4 regions of the Embleya sp. NPDC055664 genome follow, and region 3 is predicted to be linked to each of the others. Evidence: riboswitches for the same ligand, from Rfam matches in the RefSeq annotation. Region 3 holds a riboswitch; each other region holds the start of a gene.
What was found. Region 3 has a riboswitch for cyclic di-AMP ahead of ACWGR4_RS25455 (NlpC/P60 family protein). Riboswitches for the same ligand answer to the same signal wherever they lie in the genome.
Positions count from the first base shown of each region.

Region 1: it holds a riboswitch for cyclic di-AMP, as region 3 does, so the genes downstream of both, ACWGR4_RS17075 (NlpC/P60 family protein) here and ACWGR4_RS25455 (NlpC/P60 family protein) in region 3, are expected to answer to the same signal.
Region 2: it holds a riboswitch for cyclic di-AMP, as region 3 does, so the genes downstream of both, ACWGR4_RS42890 (transglycosylase family protein) here and ACWGR4_RS25455 (NlpC/P60 family protein) in region 3, are expected to answer to the same signal.
Region 4: it holds a riboswitch for cyclic di-AMP, as region 3 does, so the genes downstream of both, ACWGR4_RS46170 (C40 family peptidase) here and ACWGR4_RS25455 (NlpC/P60 family protein) in region 3, are expected to answer to the same signal.

Region 1 covers NZ_JBSHGZ010000008.1:198,119-202,567, reverse strand. Annotated here, with positions in the region: gene ACWGR4_RS17085 (ATP-binding protein) at 1-130, shown strand, start outside; gene ACWGR4_RS17080 (LuxR C-terminal-related transcriptional regulator) at 127-804, shown strand; gene ACWGR4_RS17075 (NlpC/P60 family protein) at 886-1,965, opposite strand; cyclic di-AMP (ydaO/yuaA leader) riboswitch at 1,975-2,105, opposite strand; gene ACWGR4_RS17070 (hypothetical protein) at 2,481-2,837, shown strand; gene ACWGR4_RS17065 (PIG-L deacetylase family protein) at 2,854-3,573, opposite strand; gene pcrA (DNA helicase PcrA) at 3,699-4,449, shown strand, end outside.
Region 2 covers NZ_JBSHGZ010000046.1:75,494-79,942, reverse strand. Annotated here, with positions in the region: gene ACWGR4_RS42895 (glycerophosphodiester phosphodiesterase family protein) at 1-331, shown strand, start outside; gene ACWGR4_RS42890 (transglycosylase family protein) at 519-1,733, opposite strand; cyclic di-AMP (ydaO/yuaA leader) riboswitch at 1,801-2,002, opposite strand; gene ACWGR4_RS42885 (DUF1345 domain-containing protein) at 2,583-3,224, opposite strand; gene ACWGR4_RS42880 ((Fe-S)-binding protein) at 3,475-4,449, opposite strand, start outside.
Region 3 covers NZ_JBSHGZ010000016.1:178,827-183,275, reverse strand. Annotated here, with positions in the region: gene ACWGR4_RS25460 (methyltransferase) at 1-1,372, shown strand, start outside; gene ACWGR4_RS25455 (NlpC/P60 family protein) at 1,550-2,512, opposite strand; cyclic di-AMP (ydaO/yuaA leader) riboswitch at 2,519-2,675, opposite strand; gene ACWGR4_RS25450 (DNA-binding protein) at 3,119-3,595, shown strand; gene ACWGR4_RS25445 (TMEM165/GDT1 family protein) at 3,608-4,192, opposite strand.
Region 4 covers NZ_JBSHGZ010000060.1:332-4,780, reverse strand. Annotated here, with positions in the region: gene ACWGR4_RS46180 (MFS transporter) at 1-953, opposite strand, end outside; gene ACWGR4_RS46175 (winged helix-turn-helix transcriptional regulator) at 1,159-1,626, shown strand; cyclic di-AMP (ydaO/yuaA leader) riboswitch at 2,112-2,250, shown strand; gene ACWGR4_RS46170 (C40 family peptidase) at 2,259-3,353, shown strand; partial or broken gene ACWGR4_RS46165 (DUF72 domain-containing protein) at 3,525-4,207, shown strand.

The sequences.
Region 1 (4,449 bases), on a different contig from region 3:
GCTCGGGCGCATGCGCCGCAACGGGGGCGCCGCGAACATCCGCAGCGAACCCGGCGAGGGCACCGAGGTCGAGCTGGAGATGCGCCGCGCCGACGCCGGCCGGTCCGCTGTGGGAAGGACGAACACGTGAACACCACCGAGACGAGTAGCGCACCCGTCGAGGGCACGCCCCGCACCCGGGTGGTCCTCGTCGACGACCACCGGATGTTCCGCACCGGCGTGCGAGCCGAGATCGGCGAGGCGGTCGAGGTGGTCGGCGAGGCCGACGACGTGGCGAGCGCGGTGGCCGTGGTCACCGAGACCCGCCCCGAGGTGGTCCTGCTCGACGTGCACCTGCCCGGCGGCGGCGGGGTCGAGGTGTTGCGCCGGTGCGCGTCGCTGATCCCGGCGGTGCGCTTCCTGGCGCTGTCCGTGTCCGACGCCGCGGAGGACGTGATCGGGGTGATCCGGGGCGGCGCCCGGGGCTATGTGACCAAGTCGATCACCGGCGACGAACTGATCCGCGCGATCGGCCGGGTCGGCGAGGGCGACGCGGTGTTCTCGCCGCGCCTGGCGGGCTTCGTACTGGACGCGTTCGCGGCCACCGACGTGCCGCCGATCGACGAGGACCTGGACCGGCTCACCCAGCGCGAGCGCGAGGTGCTGCGGTTGATCGCGCGCGGCTACGCCTACAAGGAGATCGCCCGCCGATTGGTCATCTCGGTCAAGACGGTGGAGACCCATGTCTCCGCGGTGCTGCGCAAGTTGCAGTTGTCCAACCGGCACGAGCTGACCCGCTGGGCGACGGACCGGCGACTGGTCTGAGCCGGGCGACCGGCGACACGCGCGAAGGCGCCCTCCCGCGACGGGAGGGCGCCTTCGTACGTGTGACGGGGTCCGCCGGGCCTAGCCGGGTCGGATGGCCGCGTAGAACGGCATCGAGTCGACCGGCGCCTCGGTCACGGTCTTGCCGGGACGCGGGGCGTGGATGATCTTGCCGTTGCCGATGTACAGGCCCACGTGCCGGTTGTCCGAGTAGAAGAACACCAGGTCGCCCGGCTGGAGCGAGCCCTTGGCGACGCGCGGACCGTCGTTGACCTGGGTCCAGGTCGTCCGGGTCAGGCGCACGCCCGCGGCCTTCCAGGACGCCTGGGTCAGGCCCGAGCAGTCGTAGGAGCCGGGGCCCTCGGCGCCGGAGACGTACGGCTTGCCGATCTGGGACCGCGCGAACGCGATCGCCGCCGCGGCCCGGCCGGAGGCCGGCACGTTGGTCGTCGGCGTGGTGTCCTGCTTGTCCCGCGAACTGCGGTCGTTGGCACGCGTGTCGTTCGCGTGCTCGTCCGAGTCGAGGACTTCCTTCTGCTGCTGCGCGGTGAGCGTGTTCAGCAGGCGCTGTGCCTCGGTGAGCTTGGCCTGGATGTCGGTCTTGTTCTTGTTCAGGTCGGTGCGCAGCTTCTCCAGTTCCGCGAGCTGCGAGGAGGCCTCGGTGCGGTCCTGCTGGAGAACTCGGGCCTGCGCCGCGATCTGCTTCAGCTTGGCGGCCTGCTGGCCGTCGAGCTGGGACATCATCTGCGACTTCTGCAGGTATCCCTCGGGGTCGCCGCTGAGCGCGAGCGAGAGGGACGGCGGGAGGCCGCCGCTGCGGTACTGGTTGGCCGCCAGGACGCCGATCTGGTCGCGCAGGGCGTTCAGCGCGGCCTGTTCCTCGGTGATCCGGGCCTGGGTCTGGTTCGCGGTGCCCTGCTGCTTCTCGATCTGTTCCTCGACGCCGTTGGCGGCTTCGGTGGCCTTGATCACGTCGCTGTGCAGCTGGTTGACGCGGTCCTTGGTCTGCTGGAACGACTGCGCGGGGTCCGCGCTCGCGGTGCCGGCGAAGGTCATCACACCGGTCATCGTCGCGGCGGCCGTGACCACGGTCGCGGCGGTACGCACGGCGGTACGCGGCTTGGGCTTGCGGTGTTGCCCGGGTCGACGTTGGGACGCCACTGGTGGCGGGTCTCCTTCCTCGGCCGCCTACCGGGTTAGCTGACGGGTTCGGGCGGAAGAAGGCGCCCTACGGTGCCGGAGCACCGATTCACCCCAAGGGACTGCGAGGGTCCCCGGTTCCGGCTTCGCGTCGCGACGACCGTGGTTGCCCACCGTCACCGAAACCCGTCACCGAATTCGGCGGAGGCGATCGTGTCGACCGGGTGGCCGACCTCGAGCCGATCGCCTGCCGCAGAACACTAGTCACACGCGTGTCAGGACCATCACCATCGGCCTTCACATTGCCAAAACTTTACCAATGTCACCGTTTCCATCTCCGCGTATCACGGGAAAAGCGCCCGGATTCCCTAAAGTCGATCTTGATCCCTTTTGGCGATCTTTAATGGCATTCGACCGATGGAGAGGCGTGGATCGCCGCCGGCTAGGCTGCCGGACGGCGGCGGGGGTCCGGCATGGGCGCCGAGAACGCCGGCCGGGTGCCCGCCGGGGCGATGATCGACGAGGGGTTGTACGACGTGGACGTTCTGCGGCAGATCCTGCTGGTGCTGCACATCGTGGGCATCGCGGCCCTGCTCGGCGGCTTCCTCACCCAGATGTCCGCGCTGCGCACCGGCGACGTGCGGATCGTGCCGGCGATGACGCACGGCGCGCTGACCATGCTCGTCACCGGCCTGGCCCTGGTGGGCGTGGTGCAGTCCGGCCTGGACCGCGACGTGGACACCGCCAAGATCGGCACCAAGCTCGGGATCCTGCTGGTCATCCTGTTGCTGGTGTGGGGCAACCGCGCCGCGGACCGGGTGTCCGCACGCGTCCTCGGCGCGATCGGCCTGCTGACCGTGGCGAACATCGCCATCGCCGTGATGTGGACCTGAGCCGCCGGTCCCGCCGCTAGCGGGTGTCCACCACCCGGAACACCTCGGCCATACGCCCGGCGCCCAGTTCGAACCGCGCCGCGTTGCCCTCCAGCATCGACACCACGTGCTCGCGCAGCTCCGGCAGATGGCCCGTCTGGCTCTCGTGCGACAGCAGCGCCGCGATCTTGCGCTCGAACACCTCCGTCACGTCCACCGCGTGGTTCGGCGCCGCGGTCGGCGACAGCCAGGTCTCCGGCACCGTCCACTCCTTCAGCCCCTCCGCCTCCAGCAGCTCGGGGTGGGCGAACGGGTTGCGCGCGTCCGGATAGATCGCCCGCATCGCCGCCTCGCCGGCCTCCAGGTGATCGGGGTGGCTGGGCGCCAGCCGGGCCCAGTCCCGCTCCGGACTCGGGATCACCATGCGCTGCGGGCGTACCTGTCGGATCACCCGGCTGATGTCGCGCCGCAGTTCCATGGAGGCTGCCACGCGCCCGTCCGGATACCCCAGCCAGTACAGCTGCCGCACCCCCACATGCGCCGCCGCCGCGCTCTGCTCGGCCCGCCGGATCCCGCCGATCTCCGACCGGGGCACCGCCGGATCGAACCCGCCCGCGTCCCCGTCGGTGACCAGGCAGTAGCTCACCTCGATGCCCGCCTCGGTCCACGTGGCGACCGTCCCCGCCGCCCCGAAGTCGATGTCGTCCGGGTGCGCGGCCAGCACCAGGATCCGCTCCACGTCGCGATCGTCCAGCACGATGTACTCCCTTGACGGTCGACCCGATGTCCGACGGGGCGAAGATGGTTGTCGGCGCAATGATCCCTGCCCGCGACAACGGCCCGGGCACGACCCGCCCGACACCCACCTAGACTCGGGGAACGATGAGCAGCCTCTTCGACGACATCCCCCTGCCCGGTTTCGACACCGCGGCCAAGAAGTCCCCCGCCGGCTCCGCGGACGAGATCCCGCTGCCGCCCGAGCCGGACGAGAACCACGTGTACGGCCTGCCGGAGGACTATCCGGACGACCTGTACGAGGGGCAGTACGCACCGCCGCCCGAGCCACGCGACGCCTACTACCGCAACGGCGCCCCGCGCCCCGTGGTGGACCCGGCCCGGCTGCTCGACGGGATGAACCCGCAACAGCGCGCCGCGGTCGTGCACGAGGGGTCCCCGCTGCTCATCGTGGCGGGCGCGGGCTCCGGCAAGACCCGCGTGCTGACCCACCGCATCGCCCACCTGCTCGCCTCCCGCCACGTACACCCCGGCGAGATCCTGGCGATCACCTTCACCAACAAGGCCGCCGCCGAGATGCGCGAGCGGGTCGAGGCGCTGGTCGGGCCGCGCACCAAGGCGATGTGGGTGTCCACCTTCCACTCGGCCTGCGTACGCATCCTGCGGCAGCAGTACAAGAAGCTCGGCATGAGCTCCTCGTTCTCCATCTACGACTCCGCCGACCAGCAGCGGCTGATGGCAATGGTCTGCCGCGACCTGGATCTGGACCCGAAGAAGTTCCCGCCGCGCAAGTTCAACGCGCAGGTGTCCAACCTCAAGAACGAACTGATCGACCACGAGGACTTCGCGGCCAAGGCGATCAACGAGTCCGAGCGCATACTGGCGCAGGCCTACACGA
Region 2 (4,449 bases), on a different contig from region 3:
GGGCGGCCTGGACATCGACGACTTCGGCGGCGACCCGCTGCGGGCGATCAAGTCGTTCGGCGCGACGTCGTTCTCGCCGGTGCACGGCTTTCCGCAGGACGGCAGGGTGGGCGACCCGAACTACCGTCCCTACGTGACCCGGGCGATGGTCGAGGAGGCACACCGACTGGGCATCAAGGTGGTGCCGTGGACCATCGACGATCCGGCGACCATGGCGAAGTTGATGGACGACGGCGTGGACGGGCTGATCACCGATTACCCCGATCGGTTGCGGGAGCTGATGGCGGCGCGAGGGCTGCCGCTGCCGAAGCGCTATCCCGCGCGGGGCTGACGCGGGGGAAGCGCTGCCGGGTGCGCGGTGGGCGTAGCGGATGGTGCTCGCTCGGGCGGGCGGTGCCCGCTCCGGCGGACAGTGCGCACTCGGCCGGACCCGCCCGCGCGGTGGGCATGGAACAGGGCCGGGCCCGTCGACGCGTGGTCGACGGGCCCGGCCCTGGAACTTCCCGGTTGTGCTCGGATCAGAGGTTGACGCCGTGCGCGCGCAGGTAGGTGACGGGGTTGATGCCGCTGCCGTAGTTCGGGGTGGTGCGGATCTCGAAGTGCAGGTGCGGGCCGGTCACGTTGCCGGTCGCGCCCGAGAGGCCGATCTGCTGGCCGGTGCTCACCGTCTGGCCGGCGCGGACGCCGATGCTGGACAGGTGGGCGTACTGCGAGTACTTGCCGTCCGCGTGCTTGATGACGACCTCGTTGCCGTAGGCGCCACCGTTGCCGGCGCTGACCACGGTGCCCGAGGTGATGGCCTTGACGGAGGTGCCGGTGCCGACCACGAAGTCCTGGCCGGTGTGGCTGCCGCTGGACCACATGGAGCCACCGGTGCCGAACGCGGTGCCCAGGGCACCGTTCACCGGGGCGACGTAGCCCGAGGAGTTGACGGCGGTGCTGCCGGCCTTGGCCGAGGAGTCCTTGGCCACGACGGGGGCCTTCTCCTTGGTCACGGGCTTCGGGGCGACCTTGACCGACACGGAGGGCTGGGCCTCGGTCTTGGTCTCGACCTTGGCCTCGGCCTTCGGCGCGACCTCGGTCTTCGTGGCGGCCGCGGCCTTGCCGGAGAGCGAGAGCTTCTGGCCGACCAGGATCAGGTTCGGGTTGCCGCCGATGACGGACTTGTTGTCGGCGTACAGCTTGTGCCAGCCGCCCTCGACGTCCTTGGCCGCGGCGATCTTGGACAGGGTGTCGCCCTTGACCACGGAGTAGGTGGTGGTCGTGGCCTTGGTTTCGGCGGCCGGGACGACCTCGATCTTCGGGGCCTTCGGGGCCGGCGCGGACTCGACCGGCTTCTCGGCGACCTTGGGGGCGACCTTGACGGTGGCCTTGGTCGAGCCCGACTTGGCGTTGGGGGAGATGGCCGGAGCGGCGCCGCCACGGGTCAGGCCCGCGGGGCCCGAGGTGTTCGGCCACGCGCCGGGGCCCTGTACGGCGAGGACCTTCTCCGCGATGGCGATCTGCTGGTCCTTGGTGGCCAGGTCCGCACGCGGGGCGTACTGCTGACCGCCGAACTCGTTCCAGGTGCTCTGCGTGAACTGCAGGCCACCGTAGAAACCGTTGCCGGTGTTGATGTGCCAGTTGCCCGAGCTCTCGCCCATGGCGACCTTGTCCCAGACGGAGACCGGGGCGGCGGTGGCGGAGGTGGCGAAGCCGGTGATCAGCGGGGCGGCGACGATGGCGCCGGCCATGCCGAGGGTGAGCGCGAGGCGCGCGTTCTTGGGCTTGCGGGCAGGGGTGATGAACGACTGCACGAAGATTTTCCTTCTCCCACGCCTACGAAGTGAGCTGTCGGATTCGGGCTGGAGAGTCTCGCCCGGCCGGCGTCGACTCCTCGGGTATCGAGGAGGCGGGCACGGCTTCACCCCAAGCCGTCGTTATCGGATGTCCGCGACATGCGGACGCCCGGGACGGCATTCCACTTGGTTCCCCCGCTCCTGCCTTTCGGGTTTCGTACCGTGGCCTCTCCGGCGGCAGGATTCGGCGAACCGGGAGACACATTCCGCCGAACACCGGACCGGTGCGGCGAAGCACCAAGCTACGCATACACCCGACTCGGATCCAAACATCACGTTTCGCCGAAACCGAAGATTCGGGTCGGAAGGGTGGAATTAGGGGACCGAAAGTCCCGAAGCGTCCACGCATTGTGTCCGGGACCTTCAGCGGGGAGTGAGGTCGGAATTGCGGGGAGTGAGAATCGTGGAAATTCGGTTCACGGTGCGTGCGAGTTCCTGACAATCGGTGCGCGGGATGTGACGTGCGCCACGGGATTTGTCGGAAACGACGGTCTCGGGATGGTGGAAAACGGGTCGAAACGGCTCCCGACCTGCCCATTTGTGGGATGCGGCGAGGGTGAAGGCGCGCGCGTCGCGGAACCGGCGTTCGATGGGATGGCCCCTTCGGGCCGGGTGGCGTGATGGAGGCTTTCGGCCTGACTGGCACCGATTCGGGTGATTTGCCCTGTATGGACTGCCGGTGATCGAACCTCGGCTCGGGTACACCCCGTCATCGCGGGGTGGCATGTCGTCGCGGGCCGCGCCTCACGGGCTGACGAGCCCCTGAAGCACCTGGAACGCGACGGCGACCACCAGGGCGTTGTAGAAGTAGGCGATGACGGTGTGGACGAGCACGATCCGCCGCATCCGCACACCGACGACTTCGACATCGCTGGTCGCGAACGACGTGGCGAGCGTGAAGGAGAAGTACGCGAAACTCAGGAACGACGGCGTCGTGCCCTCGGGGAACCGAAGGTCGCCGTGCCCGCCGGTGACGTCGATGACGAGGTAGATCTGCGCGAAGCCGACCTGCATCAGCGCCCACGACAGGATCACCCCGAGCGAAGCGGCGACCGTCAGTCCGAGATCACGATGACCGCCGACGACCTGGTCCTTCGCAAGCAGAGCCGTCACCGCCGATACGGCGCCGGTCGTCCCCGCGAGCAGCGGCGCGATCCACGACCACCGGGCCAGAGCGCGCAGCTCCGTGACCGCGCCGGCCTCGACGGGCCGTCCCCGCCACACGGCCGCGAACCCGCCGGCGATGTAGAGCGACCCGACGACGACCCACACGATCAGCGCCCACCGGGCGGTGCTGCTCAGGAACGCGACACTGGACAGGAAGATCAGTGTCTCTGCGGCCGACCCCGTCCAGCGAAGTCGTGCCCGCGCACGCGGTCCGGCCATGTGCCGATTCTGTCAGTCGGCCGAAGCAGCCGGTGTCAGCGAAACACGGCGCGTCTCGGCGAGGTTGTGGGCCCGTGGTCCCGGCGCCATTCACTCCGAGCCGCTTGTCACTTCGCCGGAGCCTCGGGAGGGCAGGGCCGAGCCGGATAGGTGTGGGTGTCTCGGGTCGGGTTCGGCGTATGCGGCTCCCCCCGTGTGGAGCCGCATACGCCGAACCCGGCCCGAGACGCCGGTGTCGGGTCCGTCGTGGTCAGGGCGTCCGGGCGCCGCCGTTGGGTGCGGTGAGGAATTCGGCGAGGTGTACCGCGCGTACGCGCGACTTGCGGCGCCGCAGGCCGGTGCGGAGTTGGCGCAGGCAGCCCGGGTTGACCGCGACCACGACGTCGGCGCCACTGGCCTCGATCGCGTCCAGCTTGCGGTCGAGGATGCGGCGGGATTCGATCGGGCGCAGGAGGGAGTGGGTGCCGGCCGCGCCGCAGCAGTCGCCGGCGCCCGGGGTTTCCACGAAGTCGGCCACTGCGGAAAGGACTTCGCGCGGTTCGCGCCAGACGCCGAGGCCGTTGCGCAGGTGGCAGGAGTCCTGGAGGGTGACCCTGACCCGGCGGCCGGCCACCCGGCGTTCGGGGAGGGCCGAGACGTCGACCACCTCGGACAATTCGGCGACCCGGTCGCGGCCGATGACGTCGGCCAGGTGCGCGGCGCATCCGCCGGAGGTGGTGACGATCCGGCCGGGGAGTCGTTCGCCGAGGCGGCGGGCGAGGGCACGGCCCTTGGTCGATTCGCCGTTGTGCGCGTGCAGCGCTCCGCAGCAGCCCTGGTCGTCGGGCACCTTCAGGCCGGGCAGGAGGGTGCGGGCCGCGCGGGAGACCTTCGGGAACATGGCGCGTTCGAAGCAGCCGAGCATGAGGGAGGCACCGGTGCCGGCGGGTGGCGTGGGCTGTGCGGGCTGTGCGGGCCGAGTGGGTGGTTTCGGGCTCCGGGGTGTGGCCGGACGGGTTGCCCTGTCGGGGCTGCTGCGCCCGGCCGGCAGGACGAAGCGGCCCCAGCCCATCGCGCGGACCACCGGCGGCAGGCTCACCACGATCGTCAACAGCCGGGCCAGTGGCGGTCGGTGTTTGCCCCGCCACTGGTGCTCGCGCCACTGTTCCAACAAGGAGCCGTACGGGACGCCCGCCGGGCAGACCGGTTCGCAGGCGCGGCAGCCCAGACACGCGGAGGACTGTTC
Region 3 (4,449 bases):
GTTCGCCGTGGCACCGGTCCCGGGAGCCGACTTCGCCCGACTACGGGCCGAGGAGCGCGCCCGCAACGGCGAGACACACTTCGCCTTCCGCGTGGTCGAGCCGACCCCGGTCACCCTCCTGGATCTGCACGACCTGCTGGTGTCCCGGGACGAGGTACTGCGGGACGGCGGCGGCTTCAATCCGCACGAGGACACCTTCGTGCTGTACTTCCGCAGCACCGGCGAACCGGCCTCGGACCGCTGGCCGCGCCGCCTGGAGATCCTGGCCACCGGTTCGTATCCCGAGGTACTGCGGCGCCATGCGGCTCCGAACCCGGCGGCCGGTCGAGTCGGTTCGCCGGTGCACGAGGATCCGCCGGGCGAGGACCCGATCCGGGAGATGTTGCACCTGGTCACCGGCGCGTGGGTGACCCAGGCGATCGGTGTCGCGGCGCGGCTGGGCCTGGCCGACCACCTCGGCGACGGGTCCCGGTCGGTGGCCGCGCTGGCCGAGGAGGCGGGCGCCGAACCGGACCGCCTGGGGCGGCTGTTGCGCCTGCTGGCCGGGCACGGGGTGTTCCGGGCCGAGGCGGACGGGCACTATCGGCTCACCGAGCGCGGTGCGCTGCTGCGCACCGATCGGGACGGATCGTTGGCCGCGTTGGCGGACCTGTACAGCGGTCTGTTCTTCACGTCGTATCTCGGGCTGGAGCACACGGTGCGCACCGGCGAGGACGCGTTCACCCGGGTGCACGGCCGCGAGTCGTTCGAATATTTCGCGGAACACCCGGACGACGCCCGGCTGTTTCGGGAGGCGATGGCGTTCGGCACGATCGTCTTCGACGCGGTGCCGGCCGCCCTGGATCTGCCGCCGGCCGCGACGGTGGTCGATGTCGGGGGCGGCGACGGGGAGTTGCTGCTACGCGTGTTGCGCGAGCATCCGACCGCACGCGGGGTGCTCTTCGAGCGGGGGCATGTGGTCGACGCCGCCCGGGAGTTGCTCGCCGCATCGGCCGCCAAGGACCGGTGCGACCTGGTGGTCGGCGACTTCTTCGTCGATCCGCTGCCCGGCGGCGGAGACGTGTACCTGCTGGCCCGGATCCTGCACGACTGGGCGGACGCCGAGTGCCTGGTCGTGTTGCGGGCCCTGGCCCGGGCGATGCCGGTCGACGCACGCCTGGCGATCGTCGAACGGCCGATCGTCGAGGCGGGCGAATCGGTGTTGCCGCTGCGCTTCGACATCCAGATGATGACCAACGCCCGAGGCCGCGAGCGCACGGTGGCGGAGTACCGCGCGTTGCTGGCCGAGGGCGGCTTCGAACTGCTCGACCTGCGACCGCTGCCGCTGGACATGGCGGTACTCACCGCGCGACCGCGCCCCACGCAGGAGTAGGCACCGGACGCGCACGTAGACACCGGGCACACGTGCGGGCACCGGGCACACGTGGGCACCGGACATGCGGCGGCGCCGTGCCCCCGACCACGGTCGGGGGCACGGCGCAGAGCCACTGCTGTCACTGCCACCGCTGTGCGATGGTCACCCGGGCGCCGCCGCGGCCGGGCCGCGCGATCAGTTCGGGCGGGTCGCGCCGGCGATCGGCATGGTGTTGATCGAGGCGATCTCCACCGGCTTGCGCGAGTTGGCGGCGTGCACCATCTTGCCGTCGCCGATGTAGATGCCGACGTGGCTGATGCCCGAGTAGAAGAACACCAGGTCGCCGGGCTGCAGGTTGGCGATCGACACGTGCGGGTCGGCGGCGAACTGGTCGTTGGTCACGCGCGGCAGCGAGATGCCCGCCGCCTTGTACGCGGCCTGGACCAGACCCGAGCAGTCGTACGCGTTCGGGCCGGTGGCGCCGTACACGTACGGCTTGCCGACCTGCGCCTTGGCGAAGGCGACGGCCTGAAGGGCCTTGCTCGACGCGTTCGAGGAACCGCCGGTGGGCGCCTGGTTGCCCTTCGAGCCACCTGTGGCGGGCTTGGCGGCGGGCTTGGCGGCGACGTCGACCGACGGCTTGCTCGTCGGCTTCGGCGCGGTCTTGCCGGTGACCGTGGTCTTCGGCTGGACCTGGATGCTCGGCTTGGCCGGGGCCTCCGCCTTGGGCTGCGCGGGCGCCGAGCCGGTCAGCCGCAGGGTCTGGCCGATCTCGATCAGGTCCGGGCCGGACAGGAGCACGTCGCGGTTGAGCTGGTACAGGCTCTGCCAGCCGCCGGAGACCTTGTTGGTCAGCGCGAGCTGGGACAGCGTGTCACCGGCCTGGACCAGGTAGCGGGCCTTCTCCGCGGCCGTGGCGGCCGCGGGCGCGGCGACCTCGGCCTGGACCGGGGCACTGTCGACCGCGGCGGTCGGCGTGGCCGACAGCACGGCGGAGGCGCCGGTGGGGGCCTGGTCGGTGGTGGGGACCTGCGCGTGGGCCGCACCGGCGCCGGCGACCGGGATGACGGCTCCCATGCCGGCGATGCCCACCGCCGCGACGAAGCGGCGGACGTTGGCGGGGCGGGCGGCTCGGTGGCGAGCGTTTGCGGACAGCATGAAATGGGGTCCTCTCCTGTCGCCTACGAGGTGAGCTGTCGGATTCGGACTGGAGCAGCCCGGTCGCTTCACGCGACTTCACCCCTAGCCGTCACCGGAACGATCCCGGCCACGGCGATTCACCTGGTTCCCCCGCTCCCGTCGGATTCTTCGCTGTAGACATCCCGCTGCCGGCGACGGGATTCGGCGTACCGGCGGCAGGGTTCACCCGAAAGGTGAATCGGCGAGAAAGGTAGGCAATGCGATGGGGAGATCACAACCGAATCGCAGAGTTTGCCCGGAGTGTAAAGGCGGAATAAAGGCGACATCTCGGCCGGCTTCGGTCGGAAGCACCCGCGATGACGAGGGCATATCTCGGAGAGTGGCGTGACGGAGCGGTAACGGAAAATAGTCGAGATCCGTCACCGGTCACCGGAAATGAATTGCAACCCGAAGTCGGCTATATAATTTATGTCCGTTTTATCCATGCGGGCTACATCACATTCCGGGCATCGGGCCGGCCGCACCGCGCCCCCACGCCCCGGCACCATGTGAACAAGTTGTTCAACACGAATCATGCGACATGATCTGTTGACATCGATCCGTGTGTCTCGGCATGCTGTGACCATGCCTTCGACTCCGGACATGCCCGCGACCCCCGAATCCCACGATCCCTTCAGCCCGCCCGACCCCGAACAGGCGCGGGCCCGGCGGGTACACGCATCCCTGTTCCGGATCGCCGAGCGGCACGCGGCCACCGACGAGCAGCGCGCGCGGCAGGTGCATCCGTACATGCTCGGCCCGCACGAGGCGATCCGGCTGGTGTCGTTCCTGCTCAGCGGTATCGCGCAGCCCGCCGACGGCGAGCCGGCGGTCGACCACGCCGACATCACCGCCGCGCTGAGCCTGATCCCGATGGCCCGGGGCGAGATGGACGACCTGGAGGCGGGGCTGCTCCGGATGGCCCGGGGGCGCGAGATGACCTGGCAGGAGATCGCCTTCGGCCTGGGCCTGGGCACCCCGCAGGCGGCCCGCCAGCGCTACGAACGCCTGCTCGGCCGCACCACCCCCGAGTCGGAGGACGACCCGGCCGCCCGGGCCTGAACGCCCGCCGGGTCAACCCGCGAAGACCTCGACCAGGGACCAGATCGCCAGGCCGAGCATGCACACCCCGCCGATCCGCTGCACGGTCTGCAACGGCATGCGCTTGGCGATGAACCGCCCGGCGAGCAGCGCCAGCGCGGACACCGACATCAGCGCCGCGACCGAGCCGATCGCGGTGGACCAGGTGCCGTTGGTGGCGGCCAGGTTGGCGGTGGTGATCTGGGTCAGGTCGCCCCACTCGCTGATGAACACGGCCATGAAGGCGGTCGAGAACACCGCCCGGAACCCGGTGATCCGCGCACCGCCGCCGTCCGCGTCCTCGTCGTCGGCGCCACCGCGCAGCAGCATGAACGCGCCGAAGCCGAAGAGCGCCGCGGAGACGAGCTTGACGATCCAACCGGGGAGCAGCCCGAGCAGACCGCCCGCGCCCACGGCGAGCGCGACGTGCACGGCGAACGCGGTCGAGGTACCGAACCAGACGTAGAGCGGGCGCATGCGGGTGCCCATGGCGAGCGACGCGAACATGGTCTTGTCCGGTAGCTCGGCGAGGAAGATCAGCCCGAAGGCGGTCAGGATCGCCAGGAGGTCGAGGTGCATTCCGGGTGGCTTTCTGCGAGAGCCGGGCCCCGGGTCTTCACGAAGCGCCGCTCGGCGGATTGGAGGACCACTCGGCCCGGCACGACGGGGTGCGTCCGCGAGATTCGCGGACGCGTCGTTGCCTGGCCGAAGGTCTCGCCCACCCGTGATGATCGGGCCCGGCCACCGGGAACCCGAGGGCTCCAGCATGTCGACGACCGGTTCGCGGGGCTACTCCCCTTCGCTGGTCTGTGACCTTACCGCATGCGTACGACCCG
Region 4 (4,449 bases), on a different contig from region 3:
CTCGGTGTCAGCGTCGGCGCGAGTACCGCGTCCGCCCCGACCGCGAGCAGCGCGAAACTGGTCTCCAGGGTCGACCAGCCGCGGATCTCCTGGAGGTAGAAGACCGCGATGAACTGGAAGCCGAAGAACGAGCCCGCGAACAACATCGCGCCCAGGTTCGCCCGGACCAGCGCGCCCGAGCGCAGGATGCCGAGGCGTACCAGCGGATTCGCCGCGCGTCGTTCGACGGCCACGAAGGCGAGCAGAAGGGCGAGCCCGCCCGCGAAGACCACGATCGTCCAGCCCGGGCCGTCGGCGGGGTGTTCGAGCCGGACCACGCCGTAGACCAGCAGCAACATCGAACCGGTCACGCTGATCGCCCCGACGAGGTCGAAGCCCCCGCCGGCCTCGGGCCGCTCGTCCCGGGGGATCAGCGCCGACGCCGCCGCCAGGATCACCGCGGCGAGCGCGACCGGTACGAAGAACACCAGCCGCCAGTCGATCGCCGTCAGCAGTCCGCCGATCACCAGGCCGAGCGAGAAGCCGCCCGCGGCGGTGCCCGCGTAGAAGAGCAGTGCCCGGTTGCGCTGCGGCCCCTCCGGGAAGCCGGTGGTGATGATGGACAGCCCGGCAGGGGTCATGAAGGCGGCCGAGGCGCCGGTCACGAAGCGGGCCACGATCAGCATCCAGCCCTCGGTGGCGAATCCGCCCAGGCCGGAGAAGACCAGGAAGACGCTCAGCCACAAGAGGAACATCCGCCGCCGGCCGAGCAGATCGGCGGTGCGGCCACCGAGGAGCATGAAGCCGGCGTAGGCGAGCACGTACGCGCTCATCACCCAGCTCACGCCACCGGTGGACATGCCAAGGTCCTCGCGGATGGTGGGCAGCGCGACGTTGAGCATCGCGATGTCGATGCCCTCGAGGAAGATCGCGCCGCAGAGGACGAGCAGCATGCCCCAGGCGCGGGGGCTCATGCGGCCGGCGGGGGTGTCGCCGGCGGCGGATTCGGGGGCGGATTCGGTGGCGCTGCCGGGTGCGGACGTGGATGTGGACATGCGACAGCCCCTCGGGACGCGGGTGGGTGGGATTGCGGTGGGATCGGGGCACCGGGGGTCGGTTCTTCGGACGAACCCGGTTCCCTCTTGTAACCGACCCCATCCTTCGGCAGCATCGACTTCCATGGAAGAAGGCACTTCGAAGGAACCGACCCCCTGCCCGAGTAACCAGGAGGACTACGACGCCCTCCAGTGGGACGTGCGCGAGGGGTGCGAGGTCCGGCAGATCCTCGACCGGGTCGCCGACAAGTGGTCGCTTCTGGTGATCGCGATCCTGGAGAGCCGTACGTTGCGCTTCACCGAGTTGCGGCGGGAGATCGACGGGATCAGCCAGCGCATGCTCACCGTGACGCTGCGCCAGCTCGAACGCGACGGCCTGGTGCGCCGCACGGTGTATCCGGTCGTGCCGCCTCGGGTGGACTACGCGCTCACCCCGATGGGGACCACGCTGCACACCACGATCCGCTCGCTGGTCACCTGGACCGAGGAACATCAGGAACGTATCGCCGAGGCGCGGGCGGAGTACGACGCGCGTGTGGGAGCGGAAGGCGATCTGGCGGTGGCGGCGGCGGGGCGGTCGGTGTCGGGGTAGTGGGCACGGCGCCGGACCGGGGGTCGATTTTCGAATCCGGGTTCGGGGTCTGCCCGCACCTGTTCGATGCCGCTCGATGTCGCTCGATGTGCGTATTCGCCTCGGATCGGCCGGGCCTTGCGAATGCCCGGTTCGAAAAGGACAGGCAAGCCGGGCGAAACAGCGGAGCCTGGCGCGTGGTAACCCCGTAGGCGGCCCATTTCGCGGGTGCGGCGACGTTTGCGGAGGTCGGACGGCAGATCCTTGCCACCAATCGTTGCCAAATCGGCCCAAGATCGACTTTCGGGATTCCGAGTGCTTTTCCTGTGATACGACGACGGGTGAAACGGAACTCTTGGTAAAGTTTTGGCAATGCAGAGACCCCGAGTGAGGGTCGTGACACGCCTGTGACTATCGTTCTGCGATAGGCGAGCGGCTCCACGTCGGCCACCCGGTCGACACGTTCGCCTCCGCCGAATTCGGTGACGGGTTTCGGTGACGGTGGGCAACCGCGGTCGCCGCGACACGAAGCCGGAACCGGGGACCCTTCACAGTCCCTGGGGTGAATCGGTGCTCCGGCACCGTAGGGCGCCTTCTTCCGCCCGAACCCGTCAGCTAACCCGGTAGGCGGCCGAGGAAGGAGACCGCCGCCAGTGGCGTCCCAGCGTCGATCCGGGCAGCACCGCAAGCCCAAGCCCCGCACCGCCGTGCGTACCGCCGCGACCGTGGTCACGGCCGCCGCGACGATGACCGGTGTGATGACCTTCGCCGGCACCGCGAGCGCGGACCCCGCGCAGTCGTTCCAGCAGACCAAGGACCGCGTCAACCAGCTGCACAGCGAGGCGATCAAGGCCACCGAAGCCGCCAACGGCGTCGACGAGCAGATCACCAAGCAGCAGGGCACCGCGAACCAGACCCAGGCCCGGATCACCGAGGAACAGGCCGCGCTCAACACGCTGCGCGACCAGATCGGTGTCCTGGCGGCCAATCAGTACCGCAGCGGCGGTCTGCCGCCCTCGCTCTCGCTCGCGCTCAGCGGCGACCCCGAGGGATACCTGCAGAAGTCGCAGATGTTGTCCCAGCTCGACGGCCAGCAGGCCGCGAAGCTGAAGCAGATCGCGGCGCAGGCCCGAGTTCTCCAGCAGGACCGCACCGAGGCCTCCTCGCAGCTCGCGGAACTGGAGAAGCTGCGCACCGAGCTGAACCGGCACAAGGGCGAGATCCAGAACAAGCTCACCGAGGCACAGCGCCTGCTGAACACGCTCACCGCGCAGCAGCAGAAGGAAGTCCTCGACTCGAACGAGCACAAGAACGACGCGGGTTCGCGCACCGAGACCGACCGCAGCTCGCGCGACAAGACGGACCCGCCGCCGACGACGGGCAAGGACGTCCCCGTGTCCGGCCGGGCGGCGGCCGCGATCGCGTTCGCGCGGGCCCAAATCGGCAAGCCGTACGCGCCGCGAGGCGTGGGCCCCGACTCGTACGACTGCTCGGGCCTGACCCAGGCCTCGTGGCGAGCCGCCAACGTTTCGCTCAGCCGCACCACGTGGACCCAGGTCAACGACGGCCCGCGGATCTCCAAGGACGCGCTCAAGCCGGGCGACCTGGTGTTCTACTTCTCGGACAACTCGCACGTGGGCATGTACATCGGCAACGGCAAGATCATCCACGCCCCCCGCCCCGGCAAGAACGTGACCGAGGCCCCCTTGGACTCGATGCCGTTCTACGCGGCCGTCCGACCGGGCTAGACCCACCCGACCGCGCTACACCGACGATCGGTCCGGGAGGGGGCGAGCACCCCTCCCGGACCGATCGTCGTTGTCGGCGCTGCCGGTGCCTCGGGGCACGCGGTATCTCGGGTTGCCTTGCCCTGCCTTGCCGTGCGGAAGGTTCCGGGAACCGGGGTAGGCGTGTGGGCCATGGATCGTATATCGGTGGGCACGAGCTCGTGGACCGACTCCGCCTTGGTCTCCAGTGGTTGGTATCCGGCCGAATGCCGGGACGCGGAACACCGACTTCGCACTACGCCCGGCAGTTCCCGGTGGTCGAGGTGGACGCGACCTACTACGCGTTGCCCAGCACCCGCAGCGGGGCGCTGCTGCCGTTGCGCGAGGCAGGACGTCTCGGCACGTTGCTCTTTCAGTTCCCGCCGTCCTTGGCGCCCGGTTCGGCTGCCACACGTTTCCTCCACGACTGCGTCGAGCGGGCGCAAGGGTGGCCGCTCGCCGTCGAGTTCCGGCATCCGCTCTGGTGGCAGGACGAACATCGCGCCGCGACGACGGCTCTCCTCGAACGCCTCGGTGTCGCCGCGGTGGCGGTCGACACGGCGCAGTCGCTGCCCACGTCCATCCCCCCGGTTGCCGTGGCCACCACGCCCGAGCTGGCGGTGGTTCGCTTCCACGGCCGCAACCGGGCCTGGGGGAGTGGGTCGAAGGAAGAACGGTTCCGCCACACCTATACGAGCGCGGAACTGGCCGAGTGGGTGCCCCGAGTGCGCATGCCGGCCGAAACCGTCGACCGGATACACGTGTTGTTCAACAATTGTTGTGCCGACGCAGCCGCCCGGGCAGCCGAAACAATGCGCGGCCTACTCGACGGGTAGGGACCCGGATCGTGTCGTCGAACGGCGAGGGGTCCGACCGGCCGATCGACCGGACCGACCACGGACGGTAACGGTATGGCCATCGCCGAGGGCCCGACGGGAGGGTGAACGGCAGCCATGTGCGTCCATTTTGCACACTCCGACCGTTTCGCGGCGCCCCACGCTCCCGCCCGTACAAGCCCACATCCCCGCAGGTCACGGCGTGTCCGGGGATACTCGCAGCATGTTCGATCCGATACCGG